Niabella yanshanensis: one gene and its partner. The protein of the gene in region 1 interacts with the protein of each later gene in a pairwise test. Links are inferred from orthologs where the notes say so. Each region holds a gene or a part of one and is shown on either strand. Other genes may lie near its edges.

What was found. Proteins that work in one complex are often made in the same cells at the same time.
Region 2: the proteins of U0035_RS09950 (region 1) and ftsA interact in binary tests that used the Escherichia coli proteins (3 or more experiments, as listed by UniProt). The link is inferred for Niabella yanshanensis from one-to-one orthologs.

What each region holds. Positions count from the first base shown.
Region 1 is NZ_CP139960.1:2,446,417-2,452,375, forward strand. The notes cover bases 527-3,349. They hold U0035_RS09950 (rod shape-determining protein), read right to left. Parts: upstream 2,540-3,349; coding sequence 1,514-2,539; downstream 527-1,513. Other genes in these bases: mreC (rod shape-determining protein MreC), read right to left, coding at 527-1,379; U0035_RS09955 (transketolase family protein), read left to right, coding at 2,816-3,349. Outside these bases: U0035_RS09940 (rod shape-determining protein MreD), read right to left, coding at 1-507; more of mreC, read right to left, coding at 504-526; more of U0035_RS09955, read left to right, coding at 3,350-3,778; U0035_RS09960 (RNA polymerase sigma factor), read left to right, coding at 3,872-4,438; U0035_RS09965 (hypothetical protein), read left to right, coding at 4,466-5,044; U0035_RS09970 (hypothetical protein), read left to right, coding at 5,087-5,440; U0035_RS09975 (MBL fold metallo-hydrolase), read right to left, coding at 5,572-5,959. UniProt on the Escherichia coli protein: Forms membrane-associated dynamic filaments that are essential for cell shape determination. Acts by regulating cell wall synthesis and cell elongation, and thus cell shape.
Region 2 is NZ_CP139960.1:2,094,837-2,100,770, forward strand. The notes cover bases 2,606-5,519. They hold ftsA (cell division protein FtsA), read right to left. Parts: upstream 4,800-5,519; coding sequence 3,411-4,799; downstream 2,606-3,410. Other genes in these bases: ftsZ (cell division protein FtsZ), read right to left, coding at 2,606-3,221; U0035_RS08420 (cell division protein FtsQ/DivIB), read right to left, coding at 4,847-5,519. Outside these bases: U0035_RS08400 (peptidase M10), read left to right, coding at 1-83; U0035_RS08405 (TIGR01777 family oxidoreductase), read right to left, coding at 121-1,044; more of ftsZ, read right to left, coding at 1,233-2,605; more of U0035_RS08420, read right to left, coding at 5,520-5,934. UniProt on the Escherichia coli protein: Essential cell division protein that assists in the assembly of the Z ring. May serve as the principal membrane anchor for the Z ring.

The DNA of each region.
Region 1 (5,959 bases):
CTTTCGTGGGAAGATCAGTTCAGCAATAACTATCATCAGCATACTGATGGCAGAAGTGGTCACTACCTTCATTAAAAAATGAATGAAAGAGCCAAACGAAAGCCACTCCAGGAATAATAAGTAAAAATTGTGGCAAAAAGTTAAGATCAACGCATACAATAAATAGGCGTTCCAACCCATTGCTTTGGGAGAGGGTTCTTTATAGCTAAACTCGGTTGCGTCTTTAGGTGCAAACAGATTGATAATGAAGGGTCGTAAAAAGGCGATCAGCACACTGGCCGCCGCATGTAAACCAGGGCTCATTGTATAGTAATCCACGCTAATACCTAATAAGAATCCCAGTATCAGTACCCAGCCTTTTTTCATATAAAAGGGCAGCCATAGAATAAAAAGAAAATAAATGTAAGGTGTGATCAATTGGTGCAAATGCGGCATTACATTTAATACATATACCTGCAGGAAAACAAACAGTATAAAGCGGATGGTATTTCTTACAAGATCACTCATTTGTTACCTCCCTTTCGTTCAACCATATTATGTGTTGCTTTATCCAGCTGTTCCAGCTCGTTATAGTTAAGGTTTTCTACTACAAATACCTGCTGCAGGCTGGTTAAATTGGCTGCCGGCTTTACTTTAAGTACAAAGAAATTACTTGACTTATCAACTAAAACCCTGGACACCACTCCTACCATGCGCCCCGGTGGATAACTCCTGGAGTAGGTGCCGGTTAAAATGGTGTCCCCACTTCGTACCGAATCTGTTTTAGGAATATTATTAAGTGTTAGCTCCTGTGGTGATTTCCCATCCCAGCTCAACATACCTGCGCTACCGGTTCTTTTTAGCTGTACACTAAATTTGTTCACTACATTTAGTAAGCTCATTACCTCGCTAAAATTCTTTCCGGTATTAATCACTTTTCCGACTAATCCACCGTTAGAACTAAAAACCCCCATATCATCACCGATGCCGTTACTGCTTCCCCGGTTGATCTGCAGATAATTCTTATCACTACCCGAAGTGCTGTATAATACCTGGGCGCTTCTCCATATAAAATGACGATTACTACCTAAAGTATCCCGGTAAGTGGAATCCCGCAAAACGGTTGTTCCCGAATCTGCCACAACAAAGTTGGCGTTCAATAAATTCATGAGGGAATCGTTCAGCCGGTGCACCCGCCTGTTTTCTTCCTGCATGGTAAAAAAGTCTTCTAATGAATTGTATTTCCCGTTAAAGTAGGACGTAACACCTCCTGCCAACCCGAGCCCTTTAGCCCGGTGCGAGCCGTTATAGGTAAACAAAAAATACAGCGCAATGATCTGTAAGACCAGGAACAGTACGAAAACTGAATAACGCCGGATGAATAAAAAGATATTACGCATGGCTCCTTCGGATGTTGATCAGTTAACAGGTTGATAAGTTGATAAGAAGAACAAACAGATGCATTTACATATAAATTCTGCTACTACTTGCTTAACCGGCAAATCTTTAAACTTGTAAACCTATCAACTCAAAATTACCTCATTACAAATGGGTACCTGTCATAGTTTTGCAGCGCAATGCCTGTACCTCTTACCACACTTTTAAGCGGATCGTCAGCTATATGTACCGGCAGCTTAATTTTCTGGCTTAATCTTTTATCCAACCCTCTTAATAAAGCTCCACCGCCGGTAAGGTATAAACCGCGGCGGTAAATATCGCTGGCCAACTCTGGGGGTGTTTGCTCCAGCGCTTTTAAGATGGCCTCTTCAATTTTAAAAATGCTTTTATCCAAAGCTTCGGCTACTTCCTGGTAGCTCACCATGATTTGCTTGGGAATACCGGTTACCAGGTCACGGCCATTTACCGGGATGTCATCCGGGGGATTGTCCAGATCCTTCATGGCGGCGCCGATCTGGATCTTTATTTGTTCTGCCGTGCGCTCTCCAATTAGAAGACTATGGTATCTTCTTAAAGCCTCCATAATATCAGCCGTAAATTCATCACCCGCAATACGTATACTTTGATCACAAACAATACCAGCCAATGCTATTACCGTGATCCCTGTAGTTCCACCACCGATATCGATAATCATATTACCCACCGGCTCTTCTACATCAATACCAATACCTAAAGCGGCAGCCATGGGCTCATGAATCAGGTATACTTCTTTGGCCCCAGCCTGTTCAGCGCTATCTCTAACCGCACGTTTCTCTACCTCGGTAATGGAAGAAGGAATACAGATCATCATTCTCCAGCTCGGCGGGAATAAGGGCTTTTTCGGATACACCAGCTTTATCAGCTCGCGTATCATTAATTCAGCCGCATTAAAGTCAGCAATTACACCGTCTTTTAACGGACGGACGGTTCTGATGCTTTCATGTGTTTTCTCGTGCATCATTAATGCACGCTTACCAACCGCTAAAACCTCTTTTGGATTATTACGGTTTAATGCTACAATACTTGGCTCATTTACAGCCACTTCTTCGTTATGTATAATGAGGGTATTTGCGGTACCCAAATCCATTGCTATTTCCTGAGTAAACCAGTTGAAAAGTCCCATTCTGCTATATATTCAAAATTGTGTTGGCAAAGGTGAAGTAATTTCCCGAAAGTAACAAAGCAAAAGAACAAAACGCTTTATTTTTCGGCATTTGCACATTATTAACAGAATTTTTAATTCGTTTGTTTAATCCGGCTATTTACCTCAAAACAGAACCTCGACCCTTCGCTTAGAACCCGACAGGTTTATCACTTTGGAGCTTTATCAATCGTTAACCGAAAGGAATGGTTTTTTTTCAGTACGTTTGCCGGATAACTAAAGTTAAAACCAAAAGAGATGGCTTTAAAAGACATTCAATCAACAGGAAGTAAAGATACGCGCAGCGGCTTCGGCGATGGTATTGTAGAAGCAGCACGTAAAAACGAAAATATTGTTGCCCTCACAGCCGATTTGTTAGGCTCGATGAAACTAAACCAGTTTGTTAAAGAGTTTCCCGAAAGATTTGTGCAGTGCGGTATTGGTGAAGCCAATATGATCGGCGTTGCATCAGGACTTTCCATTGGAGGAAAAATTCCTTTTACCACCACTTTCGCCAACTTTAGTACGGGCCGGGTATATGACCAGATCCGCCAGTCCGTTGCTTACAGCGGCAAAAATGTAAAGATTTGTGCTTCGCATGCGGGTGTAACCTTAGGCGAAGATGGCGCCACGCACCAGATACTGGAAGATATCGGGTTAATGAAAATGCTACCGGGTATGACCGTAGTAGTACCTTGTGATTATACACAAACCAAAGCGGCTACACAGGCTATTGCTGAATATGAAGGACCGGTTTACCTGCGTTTTGGTCGCCCCAGCTGGCCTATTTTCACCAAAGAAGAAGATTTTCAGATCGGTAAAGCCCAATATTTCTCCGAAGGCACTGATGTTACCATTTTCGCTTGCGGTCATCTGGTATGGAATGCCATTCAGGCAGGAGCAGAATTAGAAGAAAAAGGAATTAGCGTGGAGGTAATTAACATACACACCATCAAACCTTTAGACGAAGAAGCGGTGATCAAATCGTTGAAAAAAACCAAATGTGCGGTTACTGCAGAAGAGCACAATATTATTGGCGGACTGGGCGATGCGATTGGGCAGTGTGCGGCTAAAAACTTCCCGGTTCCTATTGAATATGTGGGTACGAAGGACACTTTTGGCGAAAGCGGTACTCCTAAAGAGCTGCTGAAAAAGTATGGCATGGACGTTTCAGATATCGTTGCCGCTGCCGAAAAGGTAATGGCCCGCAAAAATGCATAACATTATTGAATGATAGTAGTCAACCCGCGCATGTCGCGGGTTTCTTTTTGGAGTTAAACCTTTCTCTGTTTTGAAAGTCTTATATATTCTTTAATGGAGCGCTCCTTTCTTTCTGATGATGAACTTTTACTTCTGTTTCGTGACCCGGTTACGAAACAGAAGGCGTTTTCACAGATTATTGAAAAATACAAGGAGAAACTTTACTGGCATATACGACGGATGGTATTAATACATGAGGATGCCGACGATGTATTGCAAAACGTTTTCATCAAAATGTGGAAGGGGCTTGAGCAATTCAGGGAAGAGAGTAAATTATATAGCTGGCTTTACCGCATCGCCTCCAACGAGAGTATTACTCATTTGAACCGAATCAAAAAGCAACTACAGGTAGAAACAGACCAGGCAACTCATAGCTACCTCGAGGAGCAGGTAAAGGCCGACTCCTATTTTGATTCGTCCAAAGTAGAATGGAAGCTGCAACTGGCTATTCAAACCCTGCCCGAACAGCAGAAGCTTGTTTTTAATTTGCGGTATTTTGATGAAATGACCTATCAGGAAATTAGCGAAGTACTGGGTGTAACAGTAGGCGCATTAAAAGCCAGCTATCACCATGCGGCAAAAAAAATACAGGATTACCTGGTAAACGAATTAAACTTTTAATACCCGTCGGGGTCTATTTTATAAGAAATGAATGAACACAATGACATATTAAAAGCATTGCGTCAGCAAATGAAAGAGAATAATAACTCAGAAGGGCATCCGCTCCGCACCCCACAGGATTATTTCCCTGGCCTGGAGAACAGCATCCTGTCAAAAGTTTTGGAAGAGGACACCTCACTAACCCTGCCTGACGATGGTAAAGAGCCAACATTCACGGTCCCCACCGGCTATTTTGAGGGCCTGGAGAAAGAAATCCTTAAAAAAACCGCTTCACCTGCACCAGTCAGGAAGCTATTTTCTCACAGATGGAGGTCAATAGCGGCTGCGGCGGTTATTGGAGTGCTTATAGGGGGAGGTATTTATTACCGGGAAGCATCTAATTCTCAACAAATTGCTATTCAAAACGGGGCAGGCAGCACCGCGGTAATCCATAATATCAGCAGTAACGAGCTAACAGATTTTGTGGAAGATGGAGCTGCGGTCAATGGTAATAGCAGCGACAAGAAAAAACCAGTTGACATTAATCAACTTTTTCAACAGGTCAGCAGCCAGGATCTGGAAAGTTTTTTGAATGAAACCGCAGTTAATAATACCGAATTATTTTAGACAACCATGAGCATATGTAGCCGCATACTATTTGTTTTTGCAATGCTTTTCGTGTCACATTTTGGCACCTATGGCCAGCAAAAGCACCCATCGAAACTTAACGATGTCTTTTTTGAATATGTTTCAAAAACCCTGGAGCTAAAACCCTCAGATGCAGCACAGATGCGGCCTGTGATCAAAAAGTATCTTGATGAAAGAAAGAAGGTTTATGGCAAATTTTCGGATCCGTTAGAGCGGGAGCAGAAAATATTGAACATAAAAATGAGCTCCCGGAAAGAAATGGCTGCTATTGTTGGCATGCAAAAAGCCAACGCTTTTTTTTCGAGCGAGCAGGCCTTCCGCCGCAAAGTGAGGGAAGAGCTGAAACAGCGGAATGAGGAGCGGAAAAAAAATTAATGTTTAAACTTTTTTCTTAATAAATTTTTTTTGTCTGAATCTATTTCCTATTTTTGCAACTGGTGTTTTTCATAGGTTAGCAACGGCCAGCTCTTTTTAGGGCAGGCCTTTTTTTTATTCTTTGCTTTTTATTATTCAAAACGTTTTACAGGTGTTTGAATATCGTGATAGAATAAAAACTGCCACTCTGTACCTTCCAGCAACCATTTCTCCCGCAATTGCATAGCTTTTTTTCCATCATAGTCGTACTTAGCCGCAAACCTGGTTTTCATTTGTGAGAGCTGAGGCGCGTCATCTGCACCAAAGAAAATCGTCTCTTCGCCCTCCCTTAGCCAAATTACGCGATGATATTTTGAATGAGCGCCTGTTACCTCGTAGCTGATCCCATCGGCTATAAAGCCGGTTTCTGCCTCTGTGAGCACGAGGGCATCGCTATTTTGTAACAGCTCCAATAAATCGGTATTGTACGATGCCGACCCAATTTCCGTAGCATATTCCAGCTCCTGCTTTTGAATATGA
Region 2 (5,934 bases), 350 kb from region 1 along the record:
TCATCAATAATGTAGCCATCGTAGGAGATTTCAGCAGCGTATGGCATCCTGATCATAGAGATATAGATATTGGTTTTGCATAACCGGGTAATGTTGATCAACCTTTCCTGGCTTTTCCTCTTACCCCGTAAGTTGTAAGAGAGCCGAATGTAGGGTTGGATAGGAGAAGCTAAAACCGGCATCCTGAATTTTTTGTGAACTCACAGTAGTGCTTTTCAGTACCTCAACTGCCATTTCACCGAGAACGGTTTTTAACACCCATTTCGGAACAGGCATACTGAAGTAAAATTTCCCTTTCCCAACCCTGGCTAGCTGGGTTATTAACTCCCTGTTACTGATAACTTCGGGAGCTACTGCATTATAGCTGCCATTAAAAACACTATGCTCTATAGATTCTATGTATAACTGTACCAGGTCATCGATATGTATCCAGCTCACCATTTGCTTACCGGAACCTAATACAGCTGCTACCCGGAATTTTAACGGTTTTTGAAATTCTTTTAATGCACCACCCTCATTACTCAAAACGATACCCGTACGGAGCTGCACCAGCCTTACTCCCATTGCCCTGACAGGTTCTGTTGCTTTTTCCCATTGATAACAGGTCTCGCCGAGAAAATCGTGTACGTACGGGTCATTTTCATTAAAAGGGGTAGTATTTGGAATCATGGGATCAGTACCATACCAGCCAATGCCCGAGGCACTTACCAAAGTTTTTACTTTATGGTCCGATCGCTTTAAAGACTTTACCAGTAACTCACCGCTTTTAACGCGGCTATCCAGAATTACCTGCTTTCTTTTGTCCGTCCAGCGTTTCTCACTTATGTTGGCTCCCGCCAGGTGAATAATGTGATCAGCCGATGCTACGGCTTTATCATCTATTGTTTGCTTCTCAACATCCCAGTAGGCATATTGCACATTGGGATCCCTTGGACCTTTTTCGCCCCGCGTCATTACCAGAACTTGGTATTTTTTTCGCAATAGTTCTTCCACCAACACATTGCCTACCAACCCTGTTCCCCCGGTAATTAAAACAGATTCCATATACTGGTTATTTAAATAGCTCCAACAAATATTACTTTATTAAGTTCTGAAGAAACAGGTTAAATCTTCTATTTTGATTCAATGATGACAAATACCATGCAATAAAATATCAGCAACAAAAAACCCCCGCAAAGCGGGGGTTAACAACTATAAAACTAAACCAAACTCCACGTGAATTTCCACAGGGTCTAATCTGGCTTTTTACCATCTAAAAACGTGTTGATGGTATTGATCTGACCATGGTTTTGATCATCGGAAGAAACTTCAAATTTGCTATAGTAACTTTCTATATGAGAAGTGTTATTTTTCAGCTCCATGTTACGCCTGATATAAGCAGGCACATTCTCAAACTCATCAGTAGGATCATTGGAGTTGACGTTAAAAGAAAGATTACGCAGCTTTTGAATGCGTTCTAATTGCCTGCGTTTCCTCATCTCCTCTTCTTCGTAAGCATCATTCAATGCACTAATAGTTGGTTCCACCTCTTTCTCTTTCTCCTTTTCCATCGAAGAGATACTAATCGTTGTTTTTTCTATTTCAATCACTTCCTCTTTTTCGTAAACGGTAAAAGGATTTTTCAAAGGCTCTTCTGTTTTTACTTCCTTGGCAGGTGAAGCAGCTTCTTCTTTTGCCTCTGCATAAATATTTGCAGGTTTGGACAAATAGGTTCTCAATGGCTCCTGTTTTACCTCTTCTGCTTCTTTCTCCTGTTGTTGTGAATCCTCTTCTTTCTGAGTTGCGGATGTCGGCTCAAAAACCCTGTTCCCCGGAACAGCTGGAGAATAGAATATATCTTCAGCCTGGTCGTCAACCGCTACTTCTTTCTCAATATTTTCTACATCCTTAACAAATCGCAGGTCTTCCTCACCCGAACTCAATAAAAAAGTGCTGGTTTTTTCTTCTTTTACAACATCTTCTACGGTTGGCATGGGAGCATCCATAAATGAAAAATCATCGATCAATTTGGGCGCCATGGGATCGGGCTTCAAAGCGATAGGCTCGTGTGTCGCAGGAGCAGAAGCAACAGGTGCTGGTGCTGGTGTGGCTGCCGGGGCTACTACTGATATCGCAGTGACTTTCTCTTCAGTTACCGCAGGTACAGAAGCTACAGGTGCCGGTACTGACGCCGCCGGATTGTCACCGCTAAGGCGCATCACAATTTTTCCTTCAGCTGCTTCTTCTTTTTTCAGAACCGGTTTAACGAAAGGGTCTTTATTCTCAAAGCCTGTTGCGATCAATGTAATACCAATCTGATCTCCCAGGGAGTTATCATATCCCAAACCTAAGATTACATCCGTGTTATCACCTGCATGACTTAACAGGTAAGCCTGTATCACTTCAACTTCATCCATAGTAAATTCATGTTCACCTTCGGCAGAGTTGATATTAATCAGGATCCACTTAGCGCCTTTGATATCATTGTCATTCAGCAACGGAGAATTCAGCGCTTCTTCAATTGCATGCTGGGCCCTGTCTTCACCTCTTGCTGCAGCATTACCCAAAATAGCCCGTCCTCCGTTCTTCATTACTGTGCAAACATCCGCAAAGTCAACGTTGATCTGGCCGGTAGAGTTAATGACATCGGTAATACATTTAGCTGCAGTAGCCAATACATTATCTGCTTTTTCAAAAGCCTCTCTCATTTTCAGGTTACCATACTGATGACGTAACTTGTCGTTACTGATCACCAGTAAGGTATCAACATATTGCTTTAACTGGTTAATACCTTCTTCGGCTTGCTGCTGACGTTTTTTACCTTCGTAAGCAAAAGGCGTAGTTACGATACCTACCGTTAATACACCCAGGTCCTTACAAATTTTAGCAATAATAGGCGCACCTCCGGTACCGGTACCACCACCCATCCCGGCAGTGATAAAAGCCATTTTAGTGTTTACCTCTAAAATCTTTCTTATTTCTTCCAGAGATTCTACAGTAGCCTGGCGACCGATCTCGGGATTAGCGCCCGCACCTAAACCAGATGTTAACTGCGGCCCCAGTTGTATTTTATTAGGAATTTCGCTGTTAGCGATTGCCTGCGCATCCGTATTACAAATAATGAAATTTACGCCATCTATATCCTGACTGAACATGTGGTTTACAGCGTTACCGCCGCCACCGCCTACACCTATTACTTTCAAAATAGATGATTGCTCGGTTGGTAAATCAAATTGTATCATAATTTAAATTTTTAGTACGCCCTGGGGCGCACAATTTTGAAATGGGTTAGTGAGTTGTACAACCTTACTCCGCTCCCCCTCTCCAACCTCCGTCGTTTTCTGACAGATCTGGAGAAGGGAAACAAGGCTTAAGGAAAATGAAAAACTATTAAAAAGAACTATTATAAAACTAATGTGGATCATATCTGATTAGTGCAGCTGCTCATCGCCTTCTTCCGCAAAAATCTTGATCAATCCATCTTTAAACTTCCTCCAGAAGCCATCGTTCAATGTCTTCTTGGGCTTTGCTACTACTTGCGTCTCTTCCTGTTCCAATGATCCCGCCAAAGCATCTTCTACCTCGCTCTTACCATCTTTTAATCCTTCTGGTACTTCTACACTGATAAAGCTTTTTTCAAATACCTTACGGTTGTTCTCATAATCATCACATCCTTTTAATATCAATCCTAAACAGGTAGAATAAGTTGGTTTTGCCAACTCCTCTATATGACCAGCCGCCAGATGCTCATTTGGCAATCCAATGCGAGCCGGCATACCGGTTACATATTCTGTAAGTTGTATCAGGTGTCTTAACTGAGATCCGCCTCCTGTTAACACGATCCCCCCGTTCAACTGGCGGTTGTCCATGCCAATTTGTTTCAGGTGGTAAGTAACGAAGTCCAGTATTTCGCTCATGCGCGCCTGTATAATATTGGCCAGGTTTTTAACACTGATTTCCTTGGCAGGCATACCACGTAAACCAGGAATAGTAATGTAGGCATTAGCTTTTGCCTCATTGGCTAAAGCACTACCAAACTGCGTTTTCATTTGCTCCGCCTGGCTTTTCAATACACCCAAGCCTGTTTTAATATCATTCGTAATATTTTCACCTGCAAAAGGTATAACAGCCGTATGACGTAATACGCCTTCTGCAAAAACAGCAATATCCGTTGTACCGCCGCCGATGTCTACAATTGCTACTCCTGCTTCCAGGTCTTCCTGCGCCATTACCGCTGCAGCAGAAGCCAAGGGCTGCAATACCAAATCTTTGGTACGCAAACCGGATTTTTCTACGCTTCTGTTGATATTGCGGATGGCATTTTTATCGCCTGTAATAATATGAAAGTTGGCCCCGAGCTTCACACCACTATAACCAATAGGCCTTACGATATTGGGCATATTATCAATCGTATATTCCTGCGGAATCACATCAATGATCTGGTCACCTGCCGGAATATATGTTTTGTACTGTTTGCTGATCAGCAGATCTACTTCGGCCTGCGTGATTTCCTCTTCTTCTGTCTCGCGAACAATATCGCCGCGCGTTTGAAGACTTTTAATGTGATGACCGGCGATCCCCACATACACATCATTAATGTTCAGGTTGGGATTCAGAGAAATACAATTCTCTAAAGCCTGCCTGATCGCTTTGATCGTTTCGTCAATATTTAATACCTGGCCATGCTTTACGCCATTGCTATTGGCTTTACCAAAACCAAGGATCTCCAGCTTGCCAAACTCGTTCTTACGACCGGCAATTACGGCGATCTTGGTGGTACCAATATCAAGGCCTACAATAATGGGTTGTTCGGAATTCATAGTATATCGTTTTTTTAGTTGTTTTATCTTTAAGTACTTTATTGCTTCTACCGTTTTTTATCGTTGCTTTTTGACTGTGTCTTTTTCTCCGGATCGGGTTTCGCCAATAAGTTTCTTTTCACCTCCTCCTTTTTGGGTTCCGGCTTCTTTATCACCGCTTTTTTAATTGCTGTATTCTTCTTCGTACCCGTCGAAGACTTTGTGTTTGTTACTTTCTTCGCTTCAGTTTTCTTCGGCGATATTTTAGTACCCGATTTCTTCGTCTCCACTTTCTTAGCTGTTACCGTTTTTTTAGTTTCAGCTTTTTTATCAGTAGCTTTTGCAGGTTTCGTTATCGCAGGCTTTGCAGCAACTTTTACTACGGGTTTTGCTTCTTTCTTAGTGCCGTTTTTCGATTCTGCTTTTTTAGGAGCTGCTACAATCAACGGCTCTTCTTTCTTTACAGCCTCCGGTTTATCATTACCCAGGTACAACAACGAGTCTCCTGTTTCATCGTTTACATTATACACTTCCATTGCCTGGCTGGAAGAATCCAATGGAGGCAAGGCTGCATTCAATGAAGGCGCAATTTCCAGCATCTCATTAGATGCTCTTGACTGCTGTAACAAGCTTTCAATATTCTTTCTCAACTGCATTGAATCTACTTTTGAATAATGGCCTTTCACTCCTATTACCTGCCCGTTGTACTGCACATCGATTTTCTGGTACTTGTCAAAGCCGGTACGCTTCAATACCTGGTCATAAAACAGGTATAACCTGTGAAACTTGGAAGCGATATCTGTTCCATCGCCCAAGTCAACTTTATGATTTCCTACAACCGGTATCATCGACATGGTCCAGCAATCTGCACCACAATTATTGATATCAATCTGGGCTACCTGGGCATTCCAGAATGGATCTTCATTAATGAAAGATGCAGTAGCTATCACATTTTGCACTAACACGCTATCTGCCCCATTCATTATTTTTTTGGACGGATAACCTGTAAATACGGGCAGGTCGAGACTTACTTTATCTGAAAGGGGAATCTGCTTTGCGGCTTCGTCGATATAGAATGATGCTCCTAAATTCGTGAATACCCTGGCCAATGGCTTACGTTCAGTTACATTTGCATGCAACACATTATTATTGTCAA